DNA from 4 places in the Streptomyces sp. CC0208 genome. Region 1 is predicted to be linked to each of the others. Evidence: riboswitches for the same ligand, from Rfam matches in the RefSeq annotation. Region 1 holds a riboswitch; each other region holds the start of a gene.

Region 1 (7,593 bases):
GTGTACGGATACCCGGCCCACCCGGCTCACCCGGCTCACCCGGCCCAGCCGACGCACCCCATCCACCCGGTCCACCCGGTCCACCCGACGGTGCCGTACCCCGCCTACAACCCGTACCGCACGTAGACCGTGCGGCGGAGGGTCAGGCCGACGCCTCCGTCAGGCGGGCCAGCTCCTCCTCCGTCAGGGTCAGGTCCGCCACCCCGAGGAGCGCCGGCAGCTGTTCCACCGTGCGGGCGGAGGCGATCGGGGCCGCGACCGTGGGCTGGGCGGCGAGCCAGGCGAGGGCGACCGTGGCGACCGGGACCGTGTGGGCCTCGGCGATGTCGTCCAGGGCGGCGAGGACCTTCCGGCCGCGTTCGGTGTCCAGGTGCTTTCCGGCGCCCGCGGCCCGCGGACTGGCGACCGTCGCGCCCGGGCGGTACTTGCCGGTGAGGAACCCGGAGGCGAGGGCGTAGTACGGGACGGCTGACAGGCCCGCGCGGGCGGCCACCGACTCCAGCTCGCCCTCGTAGGTGTCGCGGGAGACCAGGTTGTAGTGGGGCTGGAGGGCGACATAGCGCGCCAGGCCCTCGCGGTCGGAGAAGGCGAGGGACTCCGAGAGCCGCGCGGCGGAGATGTTGGAGGCGCCGATCGCCCGCACCTTGCCCGCCTTCACCAGCTCGTCCAGCGCGCCGATGATCTCCTCGACCGGCACCTCGGTCTTGTCGAAGTGGGTGTAGTACAGGTCGATGCGGTCGGTGCCCAGGCGCTTCAGGGAGGCGTCGGCGGCGGCCTTGATGTTCGCCCCCGACAGGCCCGGGAACTGCGGGTGCTGGCTGACCTTCGTGGCGATGACGACGTCGTCGCGGTTGCCGCGGGCCGCCAGCCACTTGCCGATGACCGTCTCGGACTCGCCGCCGGAGTTTCCTTCGGCCCACGACGAGTACGAGTCGGCCGTGTCGACGAAGTTGCCGCCGGCCGCGGTGTACGCGTCGAGGACGGCGAAGGACGTGGCCTCGTCGGCGGTCCAGCCGAAGACGTTGCCGCCGAGGGTGAGCGGGAAGACCTCGAGGTCGGAGGAGCCGAGCTTGCGAAGAGAAGTCATGTCGTACGTCAACGCCCGTGCCGGGCGCCGGTCTTCCGCTACCGCCGCAAAGTCCTCGTAAACAAGCGGAATCAGTCGCTCCGGCGCACCGGCGGGAACCTCAGGGAGCGTCTCAGGGAGTGAGCCCCTTGCCGCGCAGCCACGACATCGGGTCGATCCCGTCGGCCGAGCCGCCCGGGTGGACCTCCAGGTGCAGGTGCGCGCCGGTCACGTTGCCGGTGGCGCCCACGCGGCCGATGACGTCACCGGTGCCGACCTTCTGGCCGACGCTGACGCTGATCGAGGACTGGTGGCAGAACCACAGCTCGGTGCCGTCGTCGAGGGTGAGGATCGTGCGGTAGCCGTAGGCGCCGGCCCAGCCGGCCTGGGTGATGGTGCCGCTGTGGATCGCCTTGATGAGCGTGCCCGTGGGGGCGGCGAAGTCGAGGCCCGTGTGGTAGCCGGAGGACCACAGCGAACCGGCCTGACCGAAGGTCCCCGTAATGGTGTACGACGAGGTCGGCAGCGTGTACTGCTTGGCGAGCTCGGCCAGGCGCGCGGCCTCGGCCTTCTTCGCGGCTGCCTCCTCCGCCTTCTTCTTCGCGGCGGTGGCCTTCTCCTGGGCCTCCTTCTCCGCCTTGGCGGCGGCCTCGTCGGCCTCCTTCTCGGCGGCGGCCGCGACGGCCTGGGCGGCCTTGGTGTCGAGCTGGCCCTGCTGCACCTCGGCCTGGGCCAGGATGCGCGAGCGCAGCGCCTCACCGGCGTCCGAGGTGCCCTTGGCGGTGTCGGCGGTGGTGGCGCCGACGCTGCTGAAGGCGCTCGTGTCGTCCGCGGCGGAGTCGGTGTCGTTCGAGATGAGCGAACTCACGGAGCCCAGGTCGGGCATGGAGATGGAGACCGGCGGCTTGCCGGTGTTGGCGCTGGCCATCCCGCCCGCGCTGACGGCGGCTATGACACCGACGCCCAGAACGGTGGAGCTACGGGCGAATCCTCCGCCACGCTGCTTGGCGACGCGATGCCGGCCTCGTACGGGGGCGAGGGAGTCCGCGGTCGGGTTCCACTCGCCGAGCGGGGCCTCGTCGTCGGCGCGGTAACCGCCGTACACGAGGGTGTCGCTGGGTACGTACGGCGCCTCGGGGGCAGGCGGGTTGGACGCCACGTGGGCGCGCTCCTTTCCTTCCTTCTCGCCTACCGGGTTAGCTGACGGGTTCGGAGCAGGAAGGTCTCCTACGCGCGTAAACCCGCCGTGCTGCCACGGCGGAGTACGAGCGATTCACCCCAAGTTGGTGGTTCCCCGGTTCCCTTGCGGAATTCGGCGCGTGAGCACGGAGCCGTCTCTTGTGACGGCTGGGACGACCGCGCTGCGTTATCGAACGTTAATAGACCCGGGTACCCGATTCCAAGCTGTTCCTCTTGATCATTAACGAAATCCCGGAGGACTTACGGCCCATGAACGGCGAAAAACGGGCGAGTTGACTCCACCTCAGGCGACACACAGGCATTGACGGTATGTCAGTTGTAATGCGGAGGGCGGTCAACCACTCACGCCGCGTCACGAAGGCCGCCGGGTGGCTTCCGGCTGGGGAAAACACTCAGGGCCGGAGTCCAGTGAACTGGACTCCGGCCCTGAGCCTTGAGCCTTGAGTAGCGGGGACAGGATTTGAACCTGCGACCTCTGGGTTATGAGCCCAGCGAGCTACCGAGCTGCTCCACCCCGCGTCGTTGTGTGACCAGCATACGTCATCCGCGAGGTGGTTCGCGCCAGGGTTGTCCCGGAGGAGTGAGCCCCGGCGGAGCTCAGTGACCGGCCTCGACCCTCGCCGTCACCGGAAGCGCCGCGCTCAGCCGACGCCGACTTCGCTCAACTCGCCCAGCGGCAGCGTGTGCTGGGTCTGCAGGACCTTCGCGCGCAGGTAGCGGACGTTGTGGGCGGTGGTGAAGACGCCGGTGGGGACCCGGTTGCCGACGTCGATGCCGAGGTCGCGCAACTGGCCCGCCTTGTCGGGGTTGTTGGAGAGCAGGTCGAGCTCGGCGATCCCGAGAGCCTGGAGCATCTGCGCGGCCGCCGTGTAGTCGCGGGCGTCCTCGGGCAGGCCCAGCGCGGCGTTCGCGGCATAGGTGTCGAGGCCCTGGTCCTGGAGGGCGTACGCGTCGAGCTTGTTGTAGAGGCCGATGCCGCGGCCCTCCTGGCGCAGGTAGAGCAGAACTCCGCCGCGCTCGGCTATGCGCTCGACCGCCTCGCGAAGCTGCGGGCCGCAGTCGCAGCGCGCGGAGCCGAAGACGTCACCGGTGAGGCACTCGGAGTGCAGCCGCACCAGCGGGACGGTGCCGGGCGCGGGGTCGCCGAGAACGAGGGCGAGGTGCTCCTGCCCGTCGACCAGGCCATGGAAGGTGACGAGCTCGGCGTCTACGCGGTAGCCGTCCCCGAAGCGCAGGGGGACGCGGACGCGGGAGCGCTGGGTGGCTGCGGGCAGGTCGGGCATGCGGGTACTCCGCTCCATGGACACGCCTGCTTCAGATTTGAAGCAGTTCTACTGATCGAGACCCTACCTCATGCTTTAAATTTGAAGCAACGGCTTTATGGCGCTCGTCACACGTGGTTGCTCAGGAACAGGGCGGGGTCGACCGCCGGCGCCACGGGAGCCCCTCGAAGGGCCCGTCCTCCCCCTGGAGTCCCGCGGTGACGCTGGTGAAGATCTCCTCCAGCTGCCCCACCTGCTCCGGGGTGAGCCGGTCGAAGAGCGCGGTGCGGACCGTCTCGACGTGCCCCGGCGCCGTCCGCTCCAGCACCGCCGTACCCTCGTCCGTGAGGACCGCGATGCTGCCGCGCTTGTCCGACTCGCAGCTCTCGCGCCGCACCAGCCCGTCCTTCTCCAGCCGGGCGACGGCGTACGTCAGCCGGGGCCGGGTGATCTTCAGCCTCTCGGCGAGCTCGGTCATCCGCAGCCGCCGCTCCGAGGTCTCGGAGAGGTTGGCGAGGATGGAGTAGTACAGGTGCGGCATGCCGGCCTCCTGCTGGAGCTGCCGGTCGATGGTGTCCTCCAGGAGGAGCGAGGCGGCGATGTAGGCGCGCCAGGCTCGCTGCTCGTCGGGGCTGAGCCAGCGGGTCGTCATGCTCCCAGTGTAGGTTTGCTTCAAACTTGAACCAAGTCGCCACTCCTGAAGCTCGCCGCCCCTGAAGCTCGCCGCCCCTGAAACTTCCGTACCCGTTTCCGAGAGGGACCGCCCCGATGCCCCACCCCTACGTCCTCCTCTCCGCCGCGGTCTCCCTCGACGGCTACCTCGACGACACCGGCCCCGACCGCCTCCTCCTGTCCGGCCCGGCCGACTTCGACCGTGTGGACGAGGTCCGCGCCTCGGTGGACGCGATCCTCGTGGGCGCCGGCACGATCCGGGCCGACAACCCCCGCCTGCTGGTGAACTCCGAGACGCGCCGCGCGGCCCGGGTCGCCGCCGGGAAACCGCCGTACCCCCTGAAGGTCACGGTCAGCGGCTCGGGCGAGCTGGACCCGGACGCGAACTTCTGGCACACCGGTGGCGACAAGCTGGTCTTCACGACGGACCAGGGCGCGCAGCGGGCCCGCGCGCTGGGCCTGGCGGCCGACGTGGTCTCCCTCGGCCCCGAACTCGACTGGCGCCGCCTGCTGGAGCATCTGCATGAGGAGCGCGGAGTGGAGCGGCTGATGGTGGAGGGCGGCGGACGGATCCACACCCAGCTCCTCCAGCAGGGCCTGGCGGACGAGGTGCAGCTCGTCCTGGCCCCCCTCTTCGTCGGCAGCCCCGAGGCCCCGCGCCTCTTCGGCCCCGGCGCGTACCAGTCCGGCCGGCTGCGCCTGGTGGAGACCCGCCGTATCGAGGACGTCGTCCTGATGCGCTACGAGCCCACCGCCCCCGGCACCGGCCTGGTCCCCGCCGGCGCGGACCACCACTGGCTCGCGCTGGCCTGCGAGTTGGCGACACGGTGCCCGCCTTCACAAACGGCGTTCAGCGTGGGCGCGGTGGTGGTGGCGGCCGACGGCACGGAGCTGGCGCGCGGCCACTCCCGGGAGGGCGACGACCCGGTCGTCCACGCGGAGGAGGCGGCGCTCGCGAAGATCGATCCGGCCGACCCCCGCCTGGCCACGGCCACCGTCTACACCAGCCTGGAACCCTGCACCCACCGCGCCTCCCGCCCGGCCCCCTGCGCCCGCCTGATCCTGGACGCGGGGGTGCGCCGGGTGGTGACCGCGTGGCGGGAGCCCGACACCTTCGTGGCGGGGGCCGACGGGACGGGGACGCTGACGGCGGCGGGGGTGGACGTGGTGGTGCTGGGCGAGCACGAGGAGCGGGCGAAGGCCCCTAACCGCCATCTGGCGTGACGAGGGTCCTCAGCCGAAGGCCGCCCCGGAAAACAACCCGGAAAACAAGGCGGGAGGGCGGTCCGTGCCCGGAGCGGGGGGGGGAGGACAGGGCGACCTCGCGGGACAGCGTGATCGGTGCGCGCGGGTACCGGTTCACGCGACCGGTCCGCCGCTCCTCGCACGGTCGTCGCGGTGGTCCCGTCGTTCGCCGACGGTCGGCGCCTCAGGCCGGTCCGGTCCCGTCGGGGGCTGCGGCGTGCCGCGTCCGCTGGGGTCCGGCCGGGCGGCGCCGTACCGGTGCACGGCGATTCTGTCGGCGTGCTGGAGGTTGAGCCGGTGGAGCACGTATGCCGCCACCGCGATGAGGACGATGAAAGCACCGGCCGTCAGGGAAGCATCCATGATGGCCACCTCACACTCCGACGACCAGGCGGTCGCAGGCGCCGCCCTCGTACTCCCATGCCTCGCCGGGATCCGGCGAGGTGTCGGTGACGGCGTACCGGGCCTCGTCCGCGGCGATGAGCGCGCTCGCGGTCAGGGGCGGGCCGTCAAGGTCGCACGCGGCAGCCATCAACCGGGCCGCCGACGCCGCCCCGGTCTCCGGAGGGATGACCAGCAGGTCCCAGCGCCCGGTGCCGTAGGAGAGCAGCAGCAGCTTGTGCGGGTCGATCTCCGGGGTGAACCAGCCGACCCTGACGACGTGTCCGTCCACGGGAACCTTGCGGGGGATGACGGGCCAGTGCTCCGGATTGACCGCGACGCGGGTGATGCGACCCCACAAGGGGCCCACCATGCTGGTCAGCGCGGGCAGTTCGCGCAGCAGATCCCGGGACCGGGGCCACCATGCGCCGTCCAGGAGGCCGCGGGCGGATCCGTCGGGCTTGAGCGCGAGACGCGGGGCCGGGGCGGAGACGGGCTCGAGGTGCGGCAGGGCTGGGTACAAGGTCGCCGACATGATGCGGACCCGTCTCCGGGCCGTCTCTGCGACGGCCCGGGTTTCATTTCTCGCCGAGAACGACCCGGCGTGGAAGCCGGTGTGCGAAGTGCCCTCGGTACCGTCCACACTACTCCGCGCTCCGCGGCAACGCGGAGCGCCGGCCGCCTGGATGTGGAACAGCTAGATATGGAGCAGTCGCTGGGTGATCTCCCGGTACTGCCTCAGCGCGAGCCGGAGTTCGTCGGACCGTGCCTCGGGATCCCGGCCCTGCCAGCCGGCGCGCAGGAGCCGGCGCCGTTCCGCGAGGGCGCTGACGAGCTGAGCGGTGGCTCCGTCGTAGGCGCTCTCGGCCTCTTCCAGCGCCTCCCGCGGCGCGTCGGCGAAGGTGTTGAGGGCGTGCCGCAGGCTCTGGAGAACCTTGCCCTGTCCGCCCGACGGGACCAGCGGCCTCGGGCCTGGCCTGCGACGCCCGGCGAAGACCCTGGCTCGGCCCGCGGGCTGCCGGGCGCGCGTCCGGTCGTCCGTCATCGGGGGTTGCCTCCGTTCCGCCGGAAGGCGCCCCTGGCCCTCTCGACGGCCTGCTTCAGGCTTCCGGACACGCGGTCGGCCCTGCCCCGGCGTTGCAGCCGCCTGTTGCGGGTGACCCGGCCGAGCTCCTCGGTGATCCTGCCCTTCATCGCCTGCGCGTGGTTCCTGGTGGTCCGTGAAACGGTCATGCCGACCTCGCTGTTGTCCGATGGCTGGGCCCTCGCCGGGCCGGGTGAGGCGGGTGGGCGGATTGCCTCGCCGTGTGTTCCGGGAGCCGCACGGCCCTGGGCCATGCGGCGGGCTCGTGTCGGGCCACGGTCCGTGCCGAGAGGCACCGTCGACGCGGTGCCCACGTGATCCGGAGCGGTGACACGGATGGTCACATCCCTAGGACCAGTCGGCCGGCCTGTGCGGTGTCGGCGTCGTACGACGAGGGGGTGGGCCCGGTCTGTTCCGCCGTCATGAGAGCGGTCGCGGTCGAGCGCTGGTCGGTGCCGGCACTCGCGGCCGCCATCAGCCGGGCGGCCGAGGGGGCGGCGGTCTCGGGGGGAATCACCAGGAGGTCCCAGCGGCCCGACGTTCCGGAAAGCAGCAGGATCTTGTGCGGATCCAGCTCCAGAGTGAACCAACCGACCTTCACCGTATGGCCGTTGACGAAAATCCTGGGCGGGATTACCGGCCAGTAGCGGGGGTTGACGGCGATACGGGTGATCCGTCCCCAC
Region 2 (7,593 bases), 2.4 Mb from region 1:
CGGGAGAGCAGGGCGACGCCGATCGCGCCCGACTGGGCGAACAGGCCGATCCGGCCGGGGCGGGGGGTCTCGGGGGCCAGCGAGGCGTTGAGGCGGACGTCCGGGTTGGTGTTGATGACCCCGAAGGCGTTCGGGCCGATGATCCGCATGCCGTACGCGCGTGCGTGCCGCACGAGTTCGCGCTGGCGCTCGCGCCCTTCGGGGCCGCTCTCGGCGTACCCGGCGGAGAGCACGACGAGCCCCTGGACGCCATGTGCCCCGCACTCGGCGACGACCTCGGGGACGTGCTCGGCCGGTACGGCGAGGACCGCGACGTCGACGGGGCCGTCGATGTCCCCCACCGAGCGGTGTGCGGGGATGCCGTCGAGGTCCTTCTGCTCCTCGGGGAACGCCTTGTTCACGGCGTACAGGCGACCGGTGAAGCCGTAGTCCCTGATGTTGCCGAGCACGCTGCGGCCCACACCGCCGGGAGCCCGTCCGACGCCTACGACGGCGACGGACCCGGGGGTGAGCAGCCGCTGCACGGACCGCGACTCGGCGCGCTGTTCGCGCGCGTACTGCACCGCGAGCGAGCGGTCGGTGGGCTCCAGGTCGAACTCCAGGCGTACGACGCCGTCCTCGAAGCTGCGCTTCTGGGTGTACCCGGCATCGGTGAACACCTTGATCATCTTGACGTTGGCGGGCAGCACCTCGGCGGCGAAGCGCCGGATGCCGCGCTCACGGGCGACGGCCCCGATGTGTTCGAGGAGGGCGGAGGCCACACCGCGCCCCTGGTGGGCGTCCTGCACGAGGAAGGCGACCTCGGCCTCGTCGGCGGGAGCCGAGGCGGCCATGCCGTCGGCGCCGATGCGGTCGTAGCGTACGGTGGCGATGAACTCGCCGCCGACCGTGGCGGCGAGACCCACCCGGTCCACAAAGTCGTGGTGCGTGAAGCGGTGGACGTCCTTGGCGGACAGGCGCGGGTAGGGCGCGAAGAAGCGGTAGTACTTCGACTCGTCCGAGACCTGCTCGTAGAAGCTGACCAGGCGATCGGCGTCGTCGACGGTGATGGGCCGGATGCGTGCGGTGCCGCCGTCGCGCAGCACCACGTCGGCTTCCCAGTGGGCGGGGTACTCGTGCCGGTCCGACGCGCTCTGCATGGGCCCCAGCGTACGGCTCGCGTACGACAACGGCGCGAGGCAGTCTGTGGAGAACGCGCGAGGACGGACGTCGGACCGAGGCCGCGGTCCGACGATCGCCCCGGAGGGACTTCGGGTCCTCTCCGGAGACACTTCACGTGTGGGAAACTGGTCTAGACAACCTTGAGAACCGAAGGGCAGCATCACATGGCTGAGCGCCGCGTCAACGTCGGCTGGGCCGAGGGCCTCCACGCCCGCCCCGCTTCCATCTTCGTCCGGGCCGCCACGGCCGCAGGTATCCCGGTGACGATCGCCAAGGCCGACGGCAACCCCGTCAACGCGGCCTCCATGCTGGCCGTTCTCGGCCTGGGCGCCCAGGGCGGCGAGGAGATCGTCCTCGCCTCCGACGCCGAGGGCGCGGACGCGGCCCTCGACCGGCTCGCGAAGCTGGTCGCCGAGGGACTCGAGGAGCTTCCCGAGACCGTCTGATTTCGGGTCTCCCGAAAAGCACCGAGGGGCTCGTCCGAATTATCGGGCGGGCCCTTCGCTTTCCCTTTTGCGGGCAGCAGAAATACTCCCCCGCGAATTACTCTTCTTTGTATACGGCGCCCGTGTTAATGCCGCACACCCGTCACGTTTACAGGATGTTGCGAGGTCCTCACACGGTCCGCGCGCTCCGGCCCGGAGGTGAACCGCAGCCGGTGCACCACACCCGAGCGCTCGGTGTGCAGTGCCGTGATCGCCCGCGCTCGCTCGGCGTCCCCGCGTGCCACCGCGTCCACGATGGCGCCGTGCTCCGCCCAGGACTCCACCGGGTTGGCGGGTGCGTCCACGACGTACATCCAGGCGATCTTGTGCCGCAGCTGGGTCAGCATCGAGGTCAGCGCGGGGCTGCCGGAGGCCTGCGCGAGCGTCTCGTGGAACCAGCCCCCCAGGGAGCGCAGATCGTCGCTGTTGCCCCGCCTGGCCCGCTCCTGGCCCAGCCTGACCAGGCCGCGCAGCACCTTCAGGTGGGCCTCGGTGCGCCGCTGGGCGGCCCGGGTGGCGCCGAGCGGTTCGAGGAGCATGCGCATCTCCAGGAGGTCGGCGCCCTCCTGCTCGGTCGGTTCCGCCACGCACGCGCCCGCGTGCCGCCGCGTCACCACGAAGCCCTCGGCCTCCAGGGTGCGCAGGGCCTCGCGGACGGGGACGCGGGAGACGCCGTAGCGACGGGCGAGCAGTTCCTCGGTGAGCCGGCTCCCGCGCTCGTGGACACCGGCGACGATGTCGTCCCGGATCGCCGTGCATACCGAGTGCGCCGGAATACGCATGTCCGACCTCCGTCTTAATCCCCGTGAAACGTCGCCGATTGACGTGTGTTCAGTGACTCTATTGCAATGAGCGGGAATTTCCGACGGCGGACCGGAATCCAGGGATATTTTTTGGACAACGGGGCGCTGGAAACGACGAAACCCCGGCTCGGGGAGCCGGGGTCTCGCGGAGTGTGCGCGACGGGTCGTCAGACGTTCACGCCGTGCGACCGCAGGTAGGAGACGGGGTCGATGTCCGAGCCGTACTCCGGGCTGGTGCGCGCCTCGAAGTGCAGGTGCGGTCCGGTGACGTTGCCGGTCGCGCCGGAGAGGCCGATCTGCTGGCCGGGGGTGACCGACTGGCCGACCGAGACGCCGATGGACGACAGGTGGCCGTACTGGGTGTACGTGCCGTCGGCCATCCTGATCACGATCTGGTTCCCGTACGACCCGCCCCAGCCCGTCTCCACGACGGTGCCGCGGCCGACCGCGTGCACGGAGGTGCCGCTGGCGGCGTGGAAGTCGACACCGGTGTGGCTGCCGGAGGACCACAGCGAGCCGCCGGTCTTGTAGCCGGTGGAGACGTAGGAGCCGGAGATCGGGGCGACGAAGGCGTTGAGACGCTTGCGCTCGGCCTCACGGGCGGCGCGCTCCTTGGCCTCGCGTATCTCCTTGGCACGCGCCTCGGCCTTCCGCTTGGCCTCCGCCGCCGCCTTCTTCTGTGCGGCGGCCTGGGCCTGGGCCTCGGCCTGGGCGCCGAGCTGGTCCGCGAGGGAGTCGCCGACGGTGACGACGGGCATGAGACCGGTCTGCTCGACGGAGTTGTCGGCGGCGAGCGCGGGGGCGGCGACGACGCCGATGACGCCGGTGGTGGCAAGGGCCGCGACGCCTGCGGCGCGGGCGGTCGTGCGCTTCATGCGGCTGGGACGACGGTGCTTCCCGGTGGCGCAGGTGAACGCCATGTGGTGGCTGATCCTTTCCTTCCTTCTCGCCTACCGGGTTAGCTGACGGGTTCGGAGCAGGAAGGTCTCCTACGGACCCCCTCGCGGTGCGCGGGCGTCCGATTCACCCCAGGGACGGTGGGTCCCCGGCTCCCCTGGCTCGCGCCTACGGGGACTCGGCGATGACTGTCCGGTGCCGCGGGCGCGGCGCAGTGCCTGACGGACAGCCCAGAGGACGCTAAGCGGGCCTGCTTTCAATCCCCAAACCGATCAGGGTGTTTGTAGCGCATCCCACAGGGCAGACAGGCAACCTCCTGCCCAATTCGGACATCTAAGTGAGTTGGGTGTCGAAGGGGCCCTGGTGACGCTCGCGTCACCAGGGCCCCTTCGAGGCCTGGTTGCCTCTACTCGGCCGTCACGACCTTGACTTCGCCGATGCCGAGGGCTTCGACGGGCTCCTTGATGGCGGCCGCGTCGCCGACCAGGATCGTCACCAGCCGGTCCACCGGGAAGGCGTTCACGACGGCGGCGGTGGCCTCGACGGTGCCGGTCGCGGCGAGCTGCTGGTAAAGCGTCGCCTGGTAGTCGTCGGGCAGGTGCTGCTCGACCTGGTCGGCCAGCGTGCTCGCGACGGCCGCGGCCGTCTCGTACTTGAGCGGTGCCACACCGACGAGGTTCTGTACGGCGACATCGCGCTCCGCGTCGGTGAGACCGCTCTCGGCGAGCGTGCGCAGCACCTTCCACAGGTCGTCCAGGGCGGGACCGGTGTTCGGGGTGTCGACCGAGCCGCTGATGGCGAGCATCGCGGCGCCCGAGCCGTCCGGGGCGGACCTGAGGACCTGGCCGAACGACCGTACGCCGTAGGTGTAGCCCTTCTCCTCGCGCAGGACGCGGTCCAGGCGGGAGGTGAGGGTGCCGCCGAGGCAGTACGTGCCGAGCACCTGCGCGGGCCACACGCGTGCGTGCCGGTCCGCTCCGATACGGCCGATCAGCAGCTGCGTCTGGACGGCGCCGGGGCGGTCCACGATGACGACCCGGCCGGTGTCGTCGGCGGTCACCGGCGGCACGGGGCGCGGCTCGCCCGTGGAGCCGGTCCAGGAGCCGAGGGTGTCGGCGAGCAGCGCGTCCAGGTCGATGCCGGTGAGGTCACCGACGACCACGGCGGTCGCGGTGGCGGGCCGCACGTGCTTCTCGTAGAAGGCGCGCACGGCCGCGGAGTCGATGTTCTCGACGGTCTCCTCGGTCCCCTGGCGCGGGCGCGACATGCGCGAGTCCGCCGGGAAGAGTTCCCTGGAGAGCTCCTTGGCCGCGCGGCGGGACGGGTTGGCCAGCTCGTGCGGGATCTCGTCGAGGCGGTTGCGGACGAGCCGCTCCACCTCGCTGTCCGCGAACGCGGGCGCCCTGAGCGCGTCGGCCAGCAGACCGAGCGCCTTGGCCAGGCGGGAGGCGGGCACTTCGAGGCTCAGACGGACGCCCGGGTGGTCGGCGTGCGCGTCCAGGGTGGCGCCGCAGCGCTCCAGCTCGGCGGCGAAGTCCTCGGCGGAGTGCTTGTCGGTGCCCTCGGAGAACGCGCGCGCCATGATCGTGGCGACACCGTCCAGGCCGGCCGGCTCGGCGTCCAACGGCGCGTCCAGGAGCACCTCGACGGCGACGACCTGCTGGCCGGGGCGGTGGCAGCGCAGGAGGGTGAGGCCGTTGTCGAGCGTCCCGCGCTCGGGGGCGGGGAAGGCCCAGACCTTGGGCTCGCCCGCCTGCGGCTGCGGGTGGAATTCCATCGTGGCGAGCTCGGTCACTTGGCCGCCTCCTCGTTCTCGTCGCTGGCTTCTACGGTCGCCGCGGCCTGCGGGTCCTCGGCGGCCTCCTCGGCGCTGTCGGCGATCTCGGCCGGGGCGGTGGGCTCGTAGACGAGCACCGCGCGGTTGTCGGGGCGCAGTTTGGCCTTGGCGACCTCCTGGACCTCCTCGGCGCTCACCTCCAGGACGCGCTGTACGGCGGTCAGGGCGAGCTGGGGGTCGCCGAACAGGACGGCGTACCGGCACAGTTCGTCGGCGCGGCCGGCGACGGTGCCGAGCCGGTCCAGCCACTCGCGCTCCAACTGAGCCTGGGCGCGCTCCATCTCCTCGGCCGTGGGGCCCTCCTCGGCGAACCGCGCGAGCTCCTCGTCGATGGCGGCCTCGATGACCGGCACCTCGACGTCCCCTGAGGTCTTCACGTCGAGCCAGCCCAGGGAGGGCGCACCGGCCAGGCGCAGCAGGCCGAAGCCGGCCGCGACGGCGGTACGGTCGCGCCGTACGAGCCGGTTGTAGAGGCGGGAGGACTCACCGCCGCCGAGGACGGTGAGGGCCAGGTCGGCCGCGTCCGCCTCGCGGCTGCCGTCGTGCGGCAGCCGGTAGGCGGCCATCAACGCGCGCGCGGGGACCTCCTCCTCGACGACCTCGCGCAGCTGCTCGCCGATGATCTCGGGCAGGGAGCCGTCGCGGGGCGCGGGCTTGCCGTCGTGCGAGGGGATGGAGCCGAAGTACTTCTCGATCCAGGCGAGCGTCTGCTCCGGGTCGATGTCACCGACGACCGACAGGACGGCGTTGTTGGGCGCGTAGTACGTGCGGAAGAACGCGCGCGCGTCCTCCAGGGTGGCCGCGTCCAGGTCGGCCATCGAACCGATCGGGGTGTGGTGGTAGGGGTGGCCCTCCGGGTAGGCGAGCGCGGTCAGTTTCTCGAACGCGGTGCCGTAGGGGACGTTGTCGTAGCGCTGCCTGCGCTCGTTCTTGACGACGTCGCGCTGGTTCTCCATCGACTCGTCGTCGAGGGCGGCCAGCAGCGAGCCCATGCGGTCGGCCTCCAGCCAGAGGGCGAGCTCCAGCTGATGGGTCGGCATGGTCTCGAAGTAGTTGGTGCGCTCGAAGCTGGTGGTGCCGTTGAGCGAGCCGCCCGCGCCCTGGACGAGCTCGAAGTGCCCGTTGCCCTTGACCTGTCCGGAGCCCTGGAACATCAAGTGCTCGAAAAGGTGAGCCAGGCCGGTACGCCCCTTGACCTCGTGGCGCGAGCCGACGTCGTACCAGAGGCACACCGCCGCGACCGGGGTCAGGTGGTCCTCGGAGAGCACCACGCGCAGCCCGTTGGCCAGGCGGTGCTCGGTCGCTGTCAGGCCCCCGGTGCCTGCCTGGTCTGTGGCCGTGTGACCCATGGGCATGTACGTCCCTTCGATCGCGGTCGCGGTCGTCAAAACCGCGCTTTTCCTGCCGGTCCTGCCACTGTATGCAAGCGTGCGGACCCTCGGCGAAGTTCCCGGAGCACGTACGCCCACAGCGGATCGCGTAGCCTGCGGGCAACCGTGAGGGAGGCGCTGTGCGGTCGCCGGCCCGGGCGGCCCGGCCGGGCCCCGGCCCGGACTGTCAGTGCCGCGGTCCACAATGGTCCGCGTCAGATCCCGTTCACGCTTCAGCAAGAGTGAGCCAAAGGGCCGAAGTGAGCGACCCGTAGGCGAGCGACCAGAAAAGAGGAGCCGGCAGCGATGGCCCGCCGCAGCACGAAGACCCCGCCGCCCGACGACTCGTACGAGGAGCGGATCCTCGACATCGACGTCGTGGACGAGATGAAGGGCTCGTACCTCGAGTACGCGTACTCGGTCATCTACTCCCGCGCGCTCCCCGACGCCCGCGACGGCCTCAAGCCGGTGCACCGACGCATCGTCTACCAGATGAACGAGATGGGCCTGCGCCCCGACCGCGGCTATGTGAAGTGCGCCCGCGTGGTCGGCGAGGTCATGGGTAAGTTGCACCCGCACGGCGACGCGTCGATCTACGACGCCCTGGTGCGCATGGCCCAGCCCTTCTCGATGAGCGTCCCGCTGGTCGACGGCCACGGCAACTTCGGCTCGCTGGGCAACGACGACCCGCCGGCCGCCATGCGGTACACCGAGTGCCGCGCCGCCGAGGCCGCGAGCCTGATGACGGAGTCCATCGACGAGGACACGGTCGACTTCGCGCCCAACTACGACGGCCAGGAGCAGGAGCCGGGCGCGCTGCCCGCCGCCTTCCCGAACCTCCTGGTGAACGGCGCCTCCGGCATCGCGGTCGGCATGGCCACCAACATGGCGCCGCACAACCTCACCGAGGTCATCGCGGCCGCCCGGCACCTGATCCGCTACCCGAACGCGGATCTGGACGCCCTGATGAAGCACATCCCGGGCCCCGACCTGCCCACCGGCGGCCGGATCGTCGGTCTCTCCGGCATCCGGGACGCCTA
Region 3 (7,593 bases), 1.2 Mb from region 1:
ACCACGGATGCCACCGCCACCGGCGAGATGCCCGTGGCGCACGACGCTGACGCCCCGCTCCTGGACGACCAGGAAGAGGCCGCTCCGACCGTGGCCCCCGCCCCGGGCTCCCGTGTCGCCGCGCGCAACGCCAACCGCTCCCGCCGCCGTATGCCCGTCAAGCGCTCCGCGCTGCTGACGATCGCCGTCCCGTCGGCGTGTGTCATGGGTGTCGCCGGGATCGCCGCCGCCTCGGTCGGCACGCTGACCGGCGACGACCAGGACACCGCGACGACCCTCGCGGACACCTCCGTCCAGCCGGCTGTCGCGAACAGCAAGCTGGACACCCAGCTCGAGAGCCTCGCGGCCGGTGCCGACGACTTCGCCGACCGGGCCAGCCGTACGCAGGAACGCATCGACCTCAAGGCCCAGCAGGTGGCCGAGAAGAGGAAGGCGGCGGAGGAGGCGGCCCGCAAGGAGCGGCTGCGGCCGAAGTTCGCGCTTCCGGTCGCCCAGCGGGGACTCAGCGCCTACTTCGGCCAGTCCGGCGTCAACTGGATGTCAGTCCACACCGGCATCGACTTCCCGGTGTCGTACGGCACGACGGTGATGGCCGTGACCGACGGCACCGTCCGGACGCAGTGGAACAGCGCGTACGGCAACATGATGGTCGTGACGGCGAAGGACGGCACGGAGACGTGGTACTGCCACCTCTCCAGCTACCGCGTCGCCTCGGGTACCACGGTCAAGGCCGGCGACCCGATCGCCTACTCCGGCAACTCCGGCAACTCGACCGGCCCCCACCTGCACCTCGAGGTGCACCCGGCGGGCGGTTCGGCCATAGACCCGCTGCCGTGGCTGCGCAGCCACGGGCTGGACCCGACGTAACCTCTCGGGCCCAGCCCCCCGTCCGGAGCTGGAGCTACAGCTTCTCCACCGGCGCGTACCGCAGCAGCAGTCGCTTCGGCTTCGCTTCCCCGAAGTCGATCGTCGCCTCGGCGTTCGCGCCCGTGCCCTTCACCCCGACCACCGTGCCCAGACCGAACTGGTCGTGGGTGACCCGGTCGCCGACGGCCAGGGACACCACCGGCTTCTCCGCGCTCCTGCGCGTCGCGAAGCCGGACGCGCCCGACGCCGAGGAGCGGGACCGGGACGACGACAGTGACGCGGCGACCCCCGAGACCGGCCCCGCCGGAGCGGCGACCGCCCCCGTGCGCTTCCAGTCGACGTGCTGCGCCGGGATCTCCTCCAGGAAGCGGGAGGGCGGGTTGTACGACGGCTGCCCCCACGCGCTGCGCAGGGAGGACCGGGTCAGATACAGCCGCTCACGCGCGCGCGTGATGCCGACGTACGCCAGGCGCCGCTCCTCCTCCAGCTCCTTGGTCTGGCCGAGGGCGCGCATGTGCGGGAAGACGCCGTCCTCCATGCCGGTGAGGAAGACGACCGGGAACTCCAGGCCCTTGGCGGTGTGCAGGGTCATCAGGGTGATGACTCCGGAGCCGTCCTCGTCCTCGTCGGGGATCTGGTCGGAGTCGGCCACAAGCGCGACCCGCTCCAGGAAGTCGGAGAGCGAGCCGGTCTCCTCACCCTCGCCGGACTCCTGCTCGAACTCCAGGGCCACGGCGGCGAGTTCCTGGAGGTTCTCGATGCGGGTCTCGTCCTGCGGGTCGGTGGAGGCCTGCAACTCGGCGAGATAGCCGGTGCGTTCGAGGACGGCTTCCAGGACGGTCGCCGGGCCCGCGCCGGACTCCACGATCGTACGGAGCTCCTCCATCAGGACGTTGAACCGCTTCACGGCGTTGGTGGAGCGCGCGGCCATGCCGTACGCCTCGTCGACGCGCTTGAGCGCCTGCGGGAAGCTGATCTTCTCGCGCTGGGACAGGGCGTCGATCATCGCCTCGGCACGGTCGCCGATACCGCGCTTGGGGACGTTGAGGATCCGGCGCAGCGGCACGGAGTCCTCCGGGTTGGCGAGGACGCGCAGGTAGGCCAGGACGTCCCGGACCTCCTTGCGCTCGTAGAAGCGGACGCCGCCGACGACCTTGTAGGGCAGGCCGACGCGGATGAAGACCTCTTCGAAGACACGGGACTGGGCGTTGGTGCGGTAGAAGACGGCGACATCGCCGGCCTTCGCATCGCCCGCGTCCGTGAGGCGGTCAATTTCGTCGGCGACGAACTGCGCCTCGTCGTGCTCGGTGTCGGCGACATAGCCGGTGATGCGCGCGCCCGCGCCCGCGTTGGTCCACAGGTTCTTGGGGCGGCGGGACTCGTTGCGCTCGATGACGGCGTTGGCGGCGGTGAGGATCGTCTGGGTGGAGCGGTAGTTCTGCTCCAGGAGGATCGTCGTCGCGTTGGGGTAGTCCTCCTCGAACTGGAGGATGTTGCGGATGGTCGCGCCGCGGAAGGCGTAGATCGACTGGTCGGCGTCACCCACGACACAGAGCTCGGCGGGCGGCAGGTCGTGCTCGCTCGGCGGTACGTCCACAGGGTGCTCGGAGGTCCCGACCAGCTCCCTGACCAGGGCGTACTGCGCGTGGTTGGTGTCCTGGTACTCGTCGACCAGGACATGCCTGAAGCGGCGGCGGTAGTGCTCGGAGACATCGGGGAACGCCCGGAGCAGGTTGACCGTCGTCATGATCAGGTCGTCGAAGTCGAGGGCGTTCGCCTCGCGCAGGCGCGACTGGTACATGGCGTAGGCCTGGGCGAGGGTCTTCTCGAAGCCGTCCGTGGCCTGGGCGGCGAAGTCCTCCTCGTCGATCAGCTCGTTCTTCAGGTTGCTGATCTTGGCGCTGAAGGACTTCGGCGGGTACCGCTTGGGGTCGAGGTCCAGGTCGCGGCAGACCAGGGCCATGAGGCGCTTGGAGTCGGCGGCGTCGTAGATCGAGAAGGAGGAGGTGAACCCGAGCTTCTTCGACTCCCGCCTGAGGATCCGCACACACGCGCTGTGGAAGGTCATCACCCACATCGCGTTCGCGCGCGGGCCGACGAGCTGCTCGACGCGCTCCTTCATCTCGCCCGCGGCCTTGTTGGTGAAGGTGATCGCGAGGATCTGGCCCGGGTGGACATTGCGCTCGCCGAGGAGGTGGGCGATGCGGTGGGTGAGCACCCGGGTCTTGCCGGAGCCGGCACCGGCCACGATGAGCAGCGGGGTGCCGGAGTGCACGACGGCCGCGCGCTGGTTCTCGTTCAGCCCCTCCAGGAGGGCGGCCGGGTCCACCACCGGGCGCGGGGCACCGTCGCGGTAGTAGGAGTCCCGCTCCGGGGGCACGTCGAACTTGCCGCCGAACAGGTCGTCCGGAACCTGCTCCGGTACGTGCTCGTCCTCGGGCGGCGGCGGTTCTTCCCCGTGGGCCCGAGGGGCCTGGAGGTCCGCCAGGAAGCTGTCGTCAAAGAGGCTGCTCATCGCTCTCCGAGTCTAGGGTGCCCCACTGACAGACCGCCGCCGCCCTGAGAACATCCACCGGTATCAGCAGCCGATGATCTTCCGGACCTGCCCTCCGGCGCCCCCGACCGCTGTCCGCGACCGACCGGACCGAGACGCGGGTACGGCCGCCGCACGGCCGCCGCACGGCCACCGCACGGCCACCGCAGGGACACCGACGGCGACGCCCGCCGGGAACGGCACCCGCAGGTGCCTGCGCTCGTCGCGCGAGACCTTGGTCACCCCGGCTCGCGTCGGGCCCGAACACCGCGGCGGCGGATCAGGCGGGCGCCGGCCTGCCTCCAACGGCACGGCCGTCCCGCTCCGCCTCACCCTCGCCCCCGGAGGAAACAGGCCCGAATCAGCGCAGATCGCCCCGGGTTGGTCACGCGGGGCGACGCCCGGGACGAAGGTCACGAAAATGTATCGGGCATATCGCACATCAACCTTCACACGGGCCACACCAGTTGGCTACCGTTCCGGACAGGCCGTACGACCCCCACCGGCGAACCCCGCCGGGCCGCACGGCCTCCGCCGAGTCCGCAGCGCCGCCGCGCGCCCGGAGCCGGGGACCCACCGAACCCGGGGTGAATCGGCCGACTCCCGCGCACGGGAGCGCCGTAGGGCAAACCTTCCGAAGCACCTCGCCCGAACCCGACAGCTAACCCGGTAGGCGGAGTACGGGAAGGAGTCGCCTCCCTTGGCGTCGCACCGCAAGTCGCGTCCCGTCGGTACGCGCGCAGCAGGCATACGGACCCCGGCCCTCGCGACGGCCGCCCTCACCTCCGTGGCCCTGCTGTCCCAGTCGGCGAACGCCGCGCCGGCCGATGACAAGCCGAGTCTCGAAGAGGTCGAGAAGAAGGTCGACGACCTCTACCGCCAGGCCGAGTCGGCGACCGACACCTACAACGCCGCCAAGGAGAGGACCACCAAGCAGCGCAAGCAGGTGGACACGCTCCTCGAGGACGTCGCCAGGCGCACCCAGACGCTCAACGAGGCACGGGAGGAACTCGGTTCCTTCGCCGCGGCCCAGTACCGCACCGGCGCCGCCGCGCCCGGCACGGCGACCTTCCTGCTCGCCGACACCCCGCAGGACTACTTCGACCAGACCCAGCTGATGGGCCGCTTGACGAGCCGCCAGAAGGGCGCCGTCGACGACTACGTCTCCGAGCAGTCCGCGACGATGAAGAAGCGCGAGGAGGCCTCCCAGAGCCTTCAGGCGCTCACCGAGACGCAGAGCGACCTGAAGACCGCCAAGGCGACCGTCCAGAAGAAGCTCGCCGACGCGCGCGAGCTGCTGTCGGAGCTGACCGCCCAGGAGAAGGCACGGCTCGCGGCGATCGAGCGGCGCAAGCAGCAGGAGGCGGACCGCAAGGCGGCGCAGCTGGCGCAGCAGCAGGCGGCAGCGGAGAAGGCCGCACAAGGAGCCGCGCAGGAGGCCACCGCCCCGCAGGAGAGCACGCCGACGGCGCCCGACTCCTCGTACGCCACCAAAGCAGCCAAGGCCCTCGCGTTCGCCCGCGCGCAGGTCGGCAAGCCGTACGTCTGGGGCGCCACCGGCCCCGGCTCCTACGACTGCTCAGGGCTCACCCAGGCCGCCTGGAAGGCCGCCGGGGTCGACCTCCCCCGTGTCACCTACGACCAGGTCAACGCCGGCACCACGGTCGCCCTGGCCGACGCACAGCCCGGTGACCTGGTCTTCTTCTACGACGACATCAGCCACGTGGGCCTCTACATCGGCAACGGCATGATGATCCACGCCCCCAAGCCGGGCGCGTACGTCCGCGAGGAGTCGATCTACTACGACGGCGAGTCGGGGATCCACAGCGTGGTCCGCCCGGCCTGAGGCGCCGTCCCGCGGAGCCCGCACTCGCGTGCATTTCCCCGCACGCGCGTGCGCGCCCCGCTCGCACGGCGCGGGGAGCTTCCTAGCATCGACCCATGCCCGGTACCTCCCCCCACTCCCCCCTGCGCGCCTGGTGGACGCGGCGCCCGCCCGAAGCCGGGGCCGCGGTGATGGCGACCGGCATCGTGTCGGTGGGGCTCCATCTGACCGGCCACGAGACGCTGTCGCGCATCGCCCTGGTGCTCGGTTGCGTGGCCTGGCTGGGGCTGGCCGCCGAGTTCGCCGCAGGACTGCTGAGGGAGCGCGCGCGCTGGGCCGCGGAGGCCAGGTCACCGGGCGGCCTGACGGCCGTGGCGGCGACCACCGTGCTCGGCACCCGTTTCTCCATGCTTGGCCGGCAGACCCTCGCCGAGACGCTGCTGGCGCTGTCCGCGCTGCTGTGGCCGGTGCTGACGGTGCTCGTCGTGAGGCACTGGAAGCGGAGGCTGCCCGGCGGGGTGTTCCTGTGCTGTGTGGCCGCCCAGGGTCTCGCGGTCCTGTGCGCCACGCTCGCCGCGGCGGAGTCGGCGGCCTGGCTCGCGCACACGGCGCTCGTGTTGTTCTGGCTCGGCCTGGTCCTCTACGGCGTCGCGCTCCACCTCTTCGATCTGCGCCAGGTGCTGGTCGGACCGGGCGACCAGTGGATCGCGGGCGGCGCGCTCGCCATCTCGGCGCTCGCCGGCTCGGGACTCCTCGCCGCCGACAGCGCGCGCCTGTACCTGTGGAACGACGACGACCACGGCGTCCTGCGCGCGGTGACCGTCGCCCTGCTGGTGCTCGCCCTGGCCTGGTACGCCGTCCTGCTCGTCGCCGAGTGCGTACGGCCGCGACCGCGCTACGACGTGCGCCGCTGGGCCACCGTGTTCCCCATGGGGATGACGGCGGTCGCGACCCTGTCGGTCTCCGCCGCCGCGGACGTGCCGTGGCTCCGGACCCCGGGCGAGGTACTGCTGTGGATCTCGGTGGCGGCCTGGTCGGCCGTCGCCGCGGGGGCGGTCGGCTCCGCCCTCGCCGCCGTCAGGTCCACAGCACCGCGATGAAGACGTTGGCCGTGGTCAGCGCGCCGACCAGGCCGAACAGGCGCTTGTCCACCGTTTCGTCGTCCCGCTTCACATAGACGAGGTCGAGGATCACGATCAGCAGGGCCAGCTTCACGCCGATCTTGATGTTGTTGACGTGCTGGTCGTCGGCCTGGTTGAGGCCGACCAGGATCACCCCGGTGACCAGCATGGTGGCGGCTCCGTGCAGCATCGCGGGGACGAACCGGGCGGTGCCCCGGCCCATCGCCTTCATCTGGGTGAGGAAGCCGCCGAGCAGCGAGGCGATGCCGACGATGTGCAGGCCGACGAAGAGATGGATGAGTACGTCCATGAGGCCGGAGCCTATGCCGGGCCCTGAGGGCCACGCGCACCGGCCCCTGGGGCAGATCTTGCATATATGCGGCCCATAGCACTCCCCACCCTCCACGGGTCCCGGAATCGCGACTTCGGTCAGCGCCCCGCGCGAAGTCGACGGCGGCACCCCGGCAGCACGGTCACCTTCGGTCACCCGGCGGTCCCCTGACGGCAGTTCCGCACAACCCGTCACCTCCCGGACACGGTCAGGTTTAGCGTCCTCCACCAGGTGACCGGCTCCCCACCGCCGCCCGGGCCAGGGGCGGCAGTCGGCCACCACCGCCGAGAAGGTCCGGCGGCGGCCCGCTCCCCCTGTGCAGGCCGTCGCCGGACGCGCACACCGCCCCGGGCGGTCGTACGGCCGCTCCCCTCTGGCGTTCGTACGTCCCGAGCCCCGGAGCGGGCGAACGTACGAAAGGACGTGCAGTCCACGTGGCAGCGCACCGCAAGCCCCGCAGGCGCTCGGCCGGCGGCCATACGGTCCGTACGGCAGCGACGATCGCCCTCGCGGGGGCCGCGACCGCGACGGGCTTCGACGGGATCGGACACGCCGAGCCGCAGCTCACCCCGGCCCAGGTCGAGGCGAAGGTGGACCAGCTGTACCAGGAGGCCGAGGCGGCCACCGAGAAGTACAACGGCGCGAAGGAGAAGGCCGAGGCGGCCGAACACCGGCTGGACAGCCTGCGGGACGAGGCGGCCCGCCGGACGGAACAGCTCAACGAGGCGCGGGACGCGCTGGGTTCGATCGCCGCGGCACAGTACCGCGGCGGCGGCCTCGACCCCGCGATGCAGCTCGCCCTGACCGACGACCCCGACCGGTACCTGGACAGCGCCGAGTTCGTCGAACGGGCCGGTACCCGCCAGGCCGCCTCCGTGGCGAACGTACGCCGGCAGCTGCGGGAGATCGAGCAGCT
Region 4 (7,593 bases), 3.6 Mb from region 1:
ACCCCGCTCACCTACGGCGAGAAGGTCATCGGCAGCCGCCGCGGCCACACCGGCCACCAGCACCTGCCGTGGGTGGCGCTCGACACCGACGCCACCGAGGAGCGGGGCGAGGTCTACGGTGTCGCCCTCGGCTGGTCGGGGTCCTGGCGGATCGCCGTGGCCCAGCTGCCCGACGCGCGCGTGCAGATCACCGGCGGCGCCGGCTACGACGACTCGGGACTGCTGCGGCTGGCGGCCGGGGAGTCCTTCACGACCCCTGTCTTCGCCGGCCTCTGGAGCGACGGCGGCTTCGGCGCCGCGAGCCGTGCCTGGCACGCCTACCAGCGGGCGTACGTCATCCCGGACGCGGACCAGGACCGGCCTGTGCTGTTCAACTCCTGGGAGGCCACGAACTTCGACATCTCCGAGGAGCAGCAGCGCACCCTCGCCCGGCGGGCCGCGGCGATGGGCGTCGAGCTGTTCGTGGTCGACGACGGCTGGTTCGGTGCCCGCACCAGCGACCGGGCCGGACTCGGTGACTGGGCGCCCAACCCCGACCGCTTCCCCTCCGGCCTCAAGCCGCTCGGCGACTACGTGCGCGAGCTCGGCATGCAGTTCGGCATCTGGGTCGAGCCGGAGATGATCAACCCGGACAGCGAGCTGTACCGCGCCCACCCGGACTGGGTGCAGTACCAAGCGGGACGGAAGCGGACGGAGTTCCGCAATCAGCTCATACTCAACCTCGCGCGCGAGGACGTCCAGGAGTACCTGTGGGAGCAGCTCGACACCCTGCTCTCCTCGGCCCCGATCGACTATGTGAAGTGGGACTTCAACCGCTGCTTCACGGACGCGGGCTGGCCCGGCGAGCCCTATCCGCAGCGACTGTGGGTCGACCATGTGCGCGGCTTCTACGCCCTGTTGGACCGGTTGCGGGAAGCTCACCCGGGCGTGGCCTTCGAGTCCTGCTCGGGGGGCGGGGGCCGGATCGACCTCGGGGTGCTGAGCCGCACCGACCAGGTGTGGACCTCGGACAACACCGACCCGCTCGACCGGCTTGCCATCCAGGACGGCTTCAGCCAGATCCATCCCGCGCGCGTGATGGCCGCCTGGGTCACCGACAGTCCCAACACCCAGCTCAACGGCCGGGTGAGCTCGCTGCGGTTCCGGTTCGTGAGCGCGATGGCCGGGGTGCTCGGAGTAGGCGGGGACCTGGCGGAGTGGACCGAGGAGGAGCTCGCCGAAGCCGGTCGCTGGGTGAAGCTCTACAAGGAGATCAGGCCCCTGGTGCAGCATGGCGACCTCTACCGGCTGCGGCCTCCGCGGGGCGGACTGAGCGCGGTGCAGTACGTCCGCGGGGGCGAGACTGTCGTCCTCGCCTGGCTTCAGGCGCAGAAGTACGGCGAGCCCGTCCCCTCGCTGCGGCTGCGCGGGCTCGACCCGACAGCATCGTACGAATGCCCCGAAACGGGCGAAGTTCACCGAGGGGTCATATTGCTGCATCACGGACTTCGTACCGGTTTGCGCGGCGACCTCGATGCGACGGTTATCCGACTGCGTCGCATCTAGGGCTTCTGCCCGAATTGGCGGCTTCCTTCCAACTCCTTCCGGGATGGGGGTTCCTGTGAATTCGTGACGTGAGGAGCGTCATAACCGTGACGGTGTGTCGCCCGTCATGTTCACGTAATTCACAGGTTTACCAAGGGGGTTTGGGTGGGAGAAGGGTGTCCGATTCACGCAGGGTGACCGGTAATTCGCATAGGGGATCAAGAGAAACGCTTACCCGGGCAACCTCTCACTTGTCCCTTTGCGTCTTGCTCGTTTACGTTCGCCACCGATCCGGTCGGACGCCCAATCCTGCCGCCGAACGGATTCCCCACACCCACTGACCCGTGTACGGCAGGAGCGGGGGACCCACAGGTAGAACTGCCTGTTCCGGTCTCCGGAACAGGCTTGGGGTTTAGTCGCGTCTCGGCGCGGCCGGGCATCTCCAGCCCGCACCCGACAGCTCACCTCGCAGGCGCCGGAGAGGAATTCGTCATGCCCGCGAAGGGTAAGCACCGCCGCCCGAAGTCCCAGCGCTTCGCCCGCTCGATCGCCGTCGCCGGAACCGGGGGAGCCGCTCTCGCTCTCCCGCTCATGGGGGCCACCGGCGCACACGCCGCCACCTCGCAGTCCGTGTCGGAAAAGGCCGTTCAGTCGATTCCCGTCACGCAGAAGGCCGTTGAGAAGTCCGCCGAAAAGGCGGCCGCTAAGAAACACGCGGCAAAGACCTCGACCGTGCGCATCTATTCGGTGCGGGCCGGTGACTATCTCTCGAAGATCGCCGACGAACAGAACGTGAGCGGTGGCTGGAAGAGGCTCTACGCCGACAACCGCCAGGCCATTGGCGACGACCCGTCGTTGATCCACCCGGGTCTGAAGCTCTCGATCGGCAAGAAGGCCAAGGCGGCCACGACGAAGAGCGGGTCCTCCTCGTCGTCCGCGGCGAAGACCGAGAAGGCCGAGCCGAAGAAGTCGGCCTCGAAGGCTACGACTGCCACCCAGAGCTCCACCGCCAGCAGCTCCAGCGGCTTCACCCTCCCGGTCGACGGCGCCACCATCGGCACCGGCTACCGCGTCGCGGGCAGCATGTGGTCCAGCGGCTACCACACCGGCGTCGACTTCGTCGTCCCGACCGGCACCTCGCTCAAGGCCGTCGGCGCGGGCACGGTCGTCTCCGCGGGCTGGGGTGGCGCCTACGGCAACCAGGTCGTCATCAAGCTGGCCGACGGCTACTACGCGCAGTACGCGCACCTGTCCCAGCTCTCCGTCTCGGCCGGCCAGACCGTGACCGCGGGCCAGCAGATCGGCCTCTCCGGCGCGACCGGCAATGTGACCGGCCCGCACCTGCACTTCGAGATCCGCACCACGCCGGACTACGGCTCCGACGTGGACCCGGTCGCCTACCTCCGTTCGAAGGGCGTCGCCGTCGGCTGACGACCCCCCCTGTGCCACCGAAGGCCGGACCCCGATCCCCGGGTCCGGCCTTCGGTGTTTCCTCATGGTCATTTCGTGGCGGCCCTGTGGCGGGCGCGCACGCCGCTACGTCGGACAATCCGGTGTGCGGCCCCTGATCCACGACTTCGAGGTGTGGCGGTCGCAGCGTCAACACTCCTGATGAAAGGGCTATTCCTGGTTTGGCCAACACTTTAGGAGTGGCTTATCTCACCGACCGTCAAGCCCTTCCTACGGTCGCGTAGGTCACATTCGAAGGTGAATCATGAACTGCTGTGGCAGACGATTCGAAGAATGACAGCAGCTCAGTGATCGGGTCGTACGTGGCGGTGGGGGACAGCTTCACCGAGGGCGTCGGCGACCCCGGGCCCGACGGGGCATTCGTCGGCTGGGCCGACCGGTTCGCGGTACTTCTCGCGGACCGGCGGCCCGAGGGCGACTTCAGGTACAGCAATCTCGCCGTACGCGGGAAGCTGCTCGACCAGATCGTCGAGGACCAGCTTCCGCAGGCCGTCGAACTGGCACCGGACCTGGTGTCGTTCTGCGCCGGCGGCAACGACATCATCCGGCCCGGCACCGACCCCGACGAGGTCGCCGAACGCTTCGAGCGGGCCATCGCCCGGCTCACCCAGGCGTGCGGCACGGTCATGGTGACGACCGGCTTCGACACCCGTGGTGTGCCCGTGCTCAAGCATCTGCGCGGCAAGATCGCCACGTACAACGGACATGTGCGGGCCGTCGCCGACCGGTACGGATGCCCGGTGCTCGATCTGTGGTCCCTGAAGACCATCCAAGACCGGCGGGCCTGGGACAGTGACCGGCTGCACCTGTCTCCCGAGGGCCACACGCGTGTGGCCCTCCGTGCAGGACAGGTGCTGGGACTGGAGGTGCCGGCGGACCCGGACCAGCCCTGGCCGCCGCTTCCCCCTCGCGGGCCGCTGGACGTGCGGCGGGACGACGTGCACTGGGCGCGTGAGTTCCTGGTGCCGTGGATCGGACGCCGGCTGCGGGGGGAGTCCTCCGGGGACCATGTGACCGCCAAGGGTGTGCTGTCGCCGGACGACATCAAGACGCGGATCGCCACCGTGGCTTGAGCCGGAGGCGGTCCTGGGGCCGGTCGGGGTGGGTTTCGCCGGCGTCCGCGGTCGGGTCGTCCACCTGGGCGGCCCCGCTCGTGAGCCGCCGCTAGGCGGGACTCGTGCCCTCCAGCCCGAGTTCCCGCGCCAGGGCCTCGTCCACCCACTCCTGGGCCCGCGACCTGGCCACCGCGCCCGCGTAGGACGTCAGTTGGACCGCCAGGCCGTCCAGAAGGGCGGTGAGGCGCAGCGCGGTGGCCTCCGGCTCCGGGCAGCGGAACTCGCCCGCGGCCACGCCCTCCGCGATCACCTCGGTGAGCGCCGCCTTCCAGCGTCTGTCGAGGTCGCGGGTGACCTCCTGGAGGGCCGGTTCGCGCAGGGCCACCGCCCAGCCCTCGATCCACAGCCGCCAGCCCTTGGCCTGGCCCGTCGGGGCGTACCAGCGCACGGCCGACCGGAGCCTGCGCAGGGCGCTGGTGCGACGGCCGAGGAGTTTGCGCAGCCGGGCCAGGTCCTCCTCGGCGGCGTAGGTGAACGCGGCGGCGACCAGCTTCTCCTTCGTGGAGAAGTGATACAGCACCAGGGCGTTGCTCACCCCGAGCGCCGAGGCCACGTCGGCGATCCTGACGGCCGCCACGCCCCGCGCCTCGATCTGCTCGATGGCGGCCCGCAGCAGTTCCTCGCGCCGCTCGGCCACTGTCAACCGCACTCTCGCCACGGGCTCACCCTAATCCGTCCCCCGTGGGGCACCGCGCGACGGGCCAGGTCAGCGGTACTGGCCGAACCGCTCCGCGATCACCGGCAGCCGGTCGGCGACCAGCGCGTGCGCGGCGGCGCGCGGCGAGGTGCCGTCCGCCTCCGCGCGCGCCAGCAACTGCTCGACCAGGGCGCGCATGGAACGTCGTATGTGCGTGAAGGCCCCGTCCGCGTCCGAGCCGATGTCGCCGAAGAGGGTCCACCACCACCAGGCGTTCGTCCCGGAGTTGACCACGACGTCCGGCAGTACGGTCACCCCGCGCGCAGCCAGCAGCGCCTCCGCCGCGGGCAGGACCGGCATGTTGGCCGCCTCGACGATCCAACGGGCCCGGATCCGCTCCTGGTTGCCGGTGTCGATCGCGTACGAGACCGCCGCGGGCACGAGTACCTCCGCGTCGAGCGACAGCCAGGCCTCGCCGGGCAGTTCGCGGTCGGCGCGGCGCAGGGCCGAGCGGTCCACGGTGCCGTGGGCGTCCCGGGCGGTCAGCAGCGCCTCGACGTCCAGCCCCGCAGGGTTGAAGATCGTGCCCTTGATGTCGGCGACGGCCACGACCGTGAGCCCCGCGCGCGTGAGGAAGCGGGCGGTGGCCCCGCCCATGGTGCCAAGGCCCTGCACGGCCACGCGCGTGCCCGGGTACGGCACCCGGGCCGCGTCCAGAGCCGTGAGCGCCGACTCGGCCACCCCGCAGCCGCCCGCCAGCTCGTCGAGCCCGATGCCGTCCACCTCCACGGCGAACGCGTCCGCGAGCCGGCGCCGGGCCGCGGACTCGTCGTCGAGCAGCGGATAGACCGCCTGGATCGAGGAGACCAGGCCGGCCTCCGCGGCCGCCCGGTCCACCAGGTCCTGGCTGAGACCAAGGTCCTCGCCGGTCGTCCAGCAGCTCTCGACGTACGGCCGCACGGCACGCAGGTAGCGCACGAGCAGGCCGTACGCCTCCGGGTCCCGGGGGTCGCAGTCGATGCCGCCCTTGGCCCCGCCCAGCGGGACGTACCGCGCCGCGGGGTCGTAGTGCAGGGCCTCCTTCATGGTCATGCCGCGGGCCAGCCCGGCGACCTCGTCCAGCGTGCAGCCCGGGCGCATCCGCAGACCGCCGCTGGCGACACCCCGCACCAACCGGTCGACGACCAGGAAGCCCTGGCGGCCGGTGACGTGGTCGGTCCAGGTGAGCGACAACAAGGGGGTGGTCACGCGGGCTCCGGGGTGGGCGGACGGCTACTGAACGAGGAGTCAGTATTGGTATCCGGGTACGCCGTGTCAACGTGATCCGCTGCCACGGCGTCCTTCTCCGTGTAACCGGGCAGACCCCGGCGCTGTCAGAGGGGCGGACCATAATGGGTGCCTCAGCGACTCCCCATGGAGGTACCGTGACCGGCTTCCGTCCCTTGAGCTCCGGGCTCCGCGCGCTGCAGCCCGCGGCCTTCGGCGCGGACCCGAGCGGTGAGCGCATGGCGCGCATCCGCAGATCCCCCCACTTCGCGAACGGTGTCTTCCAGAACCCCGGCGGTACGGCCCGGACCCGTCCCGACGGTTCGGCGATCGACCTCGCCAAGGCCTTCTTCGACAGCGACGGCCGCCTGCAGCGGGCTCCCGAAGGCCGGATCCCGGTACATCCCACGACGCTCGCCGACCTCTCCAAGCCCCCTGTCACCGGTCTGCGGCTGACCTGGATGGGCCACTCCAGCGTGCTCGCCGAGATCGACGGGCGGCGGGTGCTGTTCGACCCCGTCTGGGGTGAGCGGTGCTCCCCCTTCCCCTTCGCCGGGCCCAAGCGGCTGCACCCCGTGCCGCTGCCGCTCGCCGCGCTCGGCCCGGTCGATGTGGTCGTCATCTCCCACGACCACTACGACCACCTGGACATGCCCACGATCAAGGAACTGGCCGGGACGGACACCGTCTTCGCCGTCCCGCTCGGGGTGGGGGCCCATCTCGAGCACTGGGGAGTCTCCGCGGACCGACTGCGCGAGCTGGACTGGCACGAGTCGACCCAGGTCGCCGGGCTGACCCTGACGGCCACCCCGGCCCGGCACTTCTGCGGACGGGGACTGCGCAACACCCAGCACACGCTGTGGGCGTCCTGGATCGTCGCCGGCGGGGAGCACCGGATCTACCACAGCGGTGACACCGGGTACTTCGACGGGTTCAAGGACATCGGCGCGGCCTTCGGGCCCTTCGACGCCACGATGATCCAGCTCGGCGCCTACTCGGAGTTCTGGCCCGACATCCACATGACGCCCGAAGAGGCGGTGCGGTCCCATCTGGACCTCCAGGGCGGGGATGCGGCGGAAGGGGTGCTGCTGCCGATCCACTGGGGCACGTTCAACCTCGCGACGCATCCCTGGGTGGAGCCCGCGGAGCGGACGATGCTGCTGTCCCGCAAGGCCGGGGTCGCCATGGCCACCCCGCGGCCGGGGGAGCCGTTCGAGCCGGGTGCGGCGCCTGTGGTCGATCCCTGGTGGCGGGGGGTGGCGAGGGCGCCGGTCGGAGGATGGGCCGAGTTGCCCACGGTTGTGGAGGACCGGGAGCCGGTGGCTGAGCTGTGACGTGAGGTTGGTGCCCGCACCGGTGCCGGCACCGGTGCGGGCTGTCGAGAAGGTCGTGCCAGGGATTGCGCGGGCTTGCGCAGTGCGCTGGTCGGGGTCGGCCGCCGCCGGCAGGAGCACGGTGACGTCCGTGACCGTCCCGGCCTCGGGGCCCCGGGCCGGCAACCGGCCGCACTGCGCCATGTCCGGTGCGGACGGGATACGGCCAGGCGAGGACGGGATACGGCCAGGCCACGGCCGTATCCCC

The links. Region 1 has a riboswitch for cyclic di-AMP ahead of D1369_RS21645 (M23 family metallopeptidase). Riboswitches for the same ligand answer to the same signal wherever they lie in the genome.
Positions count from the first base shown of each region.
Region 2: linked by a shared signal. The riboswitch ahead of D1369_RS10365 (M23 family metallopeptidase) and the one ahead of D1369_RS21645 (M23 family metallopeptidase) in region 1 are both predicted to bind cyclic di-AMP.
Region 3: linked by a shared signal. The riboswitch ahead of D1369_RS15635 (C40 family peptidase) and the one ahead of D1369_RS21645 (M23 family metallopeptidase) in region 1 are both predicted to bind cyclic di-AMP.
Region 4: linked by a shared signal. The riboswitch ahead of D1369_RS05345 (LysM peptidoglycan-binding domain-containing M23 family metallopeptidase) and the one ahead of D1369_RS21645 (M23 family metallopeptidase) in region 1 are both predicted to bind cyclic di-AMP.

Region 1 covers NZ_CP031969.1:4,709,870-4,717,462, reverse strand. The annotation lists gene D1369_RS21655 (PrsW family intramembrane metalloprotease) at 1-126, shown strand, start outside; gene D1369_RS21650 (aldo/keto reductase) at 143-1,087, opposite strand; gene D1369_RS21645 (M23 family metallopeptidase) at 1,200-2,225, opposite strand; cyclic di-AMP (ydaO/yuaA leader) riboswitch at 2,237-2,394, opposite strand; tRNA gene D1369_RS21640 (tRNA-Met) at 2,712-2,785, opposite strand; gene ribA (GTP cyclohydrolase II) at 2,908-3,549, opposite strand; gene D1369_RS21630 (MarR family transcriptional regulator) at 3,671-4,180, opposite strand; gene D1369_RS21625 (dihydrofolate reductase family protein) at 4,297-5,424, shown strand; gene D1369_RS21620 (hypothetical protein) at 5,560-5,808, opposite strand; gene D1369_RS21615 (DUF5994 family protein) at 5,819-6,469, opposite strand; gene D1369_RS21610 (hypothetical protein) at 6,524-6,871, opposite strand; gene D1369_RS21605 (CsbD family protein) at 6,868-7,059, opposite strand; gene D1369_RS21600 (DUF5994 family protein) at 7,251-7,593, opposite strand, start outside.
Region 2 covers NZ_CP031969.1:2,295,905-2,303,497, forward strand. The annotation lists gene D1369_RS10345 (bifunctional GNAT family N-acetyltransferase/acetate--CoA ligase family protein) at 1-1,139, opposite strand, end outside; gene D1369_RS10355 (HPr family phosphocarrier protein) at 1,326-1,607, shown strand; gene D1369_RS10360 (GntR family transcriptional regulator) at 1,733-2,428, opposite strand; gene D1369_RS10365 (M23 family metallopeptidase) at 2,617-3,369, opposite strand; cyclic di-AMP (ydaO/yuaA leader) riboswitch at 3,383-3,540, opposite strand; gene D1369_RS10370 (pitrilysin family protein) at 3,753-5,141, opposite strand; gene D1369_RS10375 (pitrilysin family protein) at 5,138-6,532, opposite strand; gene D1369_RS10380 (DNA topoisomerase IV subunit A) at 6,860-7,593, shown strand, end outside.
Region 3 covers NZ_CP031969.1:3,470,050-3,477,642, forward strand. The annotation lists gene D1369_RS15625 (M23 family metallopeptidase) at 1-867, shown strand, start outside; gene pcrA (DNA helicase PcrA) at 902-3,382, opposite strand; cyclic di-AMP (ydaO/yuaA leader) riboswitch at 3,923-4,092, shown strand; gene D1369_RS15635 (C40 family peptidase) at 4,101-5,246, shown strand; gene D1369_RS15640 (tellurite resistance/C4-dicarboxylate transporter family protein) at 5,342-6,325, shown strand; gene D1369_RS15645 (hypothetical protein) at 6,303-6,656, opposite strand; gene D1369_RS15650 (C40 family peptidase) at 7,112-7,593, shown strand, end outside.
Region 4 covers NZ_CP031969.1:1,140,553-1,148,145, reverse strand. The annotation lists gene D1369_RS05350 (alpha-galactosidase) at 1-1,545, shown strand, start outside; cyclic di-AMP (ydaO/yuaA leader) riboswitch at 1,850-2,012, shown strand; gene D1369_RS05345 (LysM peptidoglycan-binding domain-containing M23 family metallopeptidase) at 2,017-2,955, shown strand; gene D1369_RS05340 (SGNH/GDSL hydrolase family protein) at 3,282-4,067, shown strand; gene D1369_RS05335 (TetR/AcrR family transcriptional regulator) at 4,159-4,767, opposite strand; gene D1369_RS05330 (Glu/Leu/Phe/Val dehydrogenase dimerization domain-containing protein) at 4,816-5,994, opposite strand; gene D1369_RS05325 (MBL fold metallo-hydrolase) at 6,171-7,346, shown strand.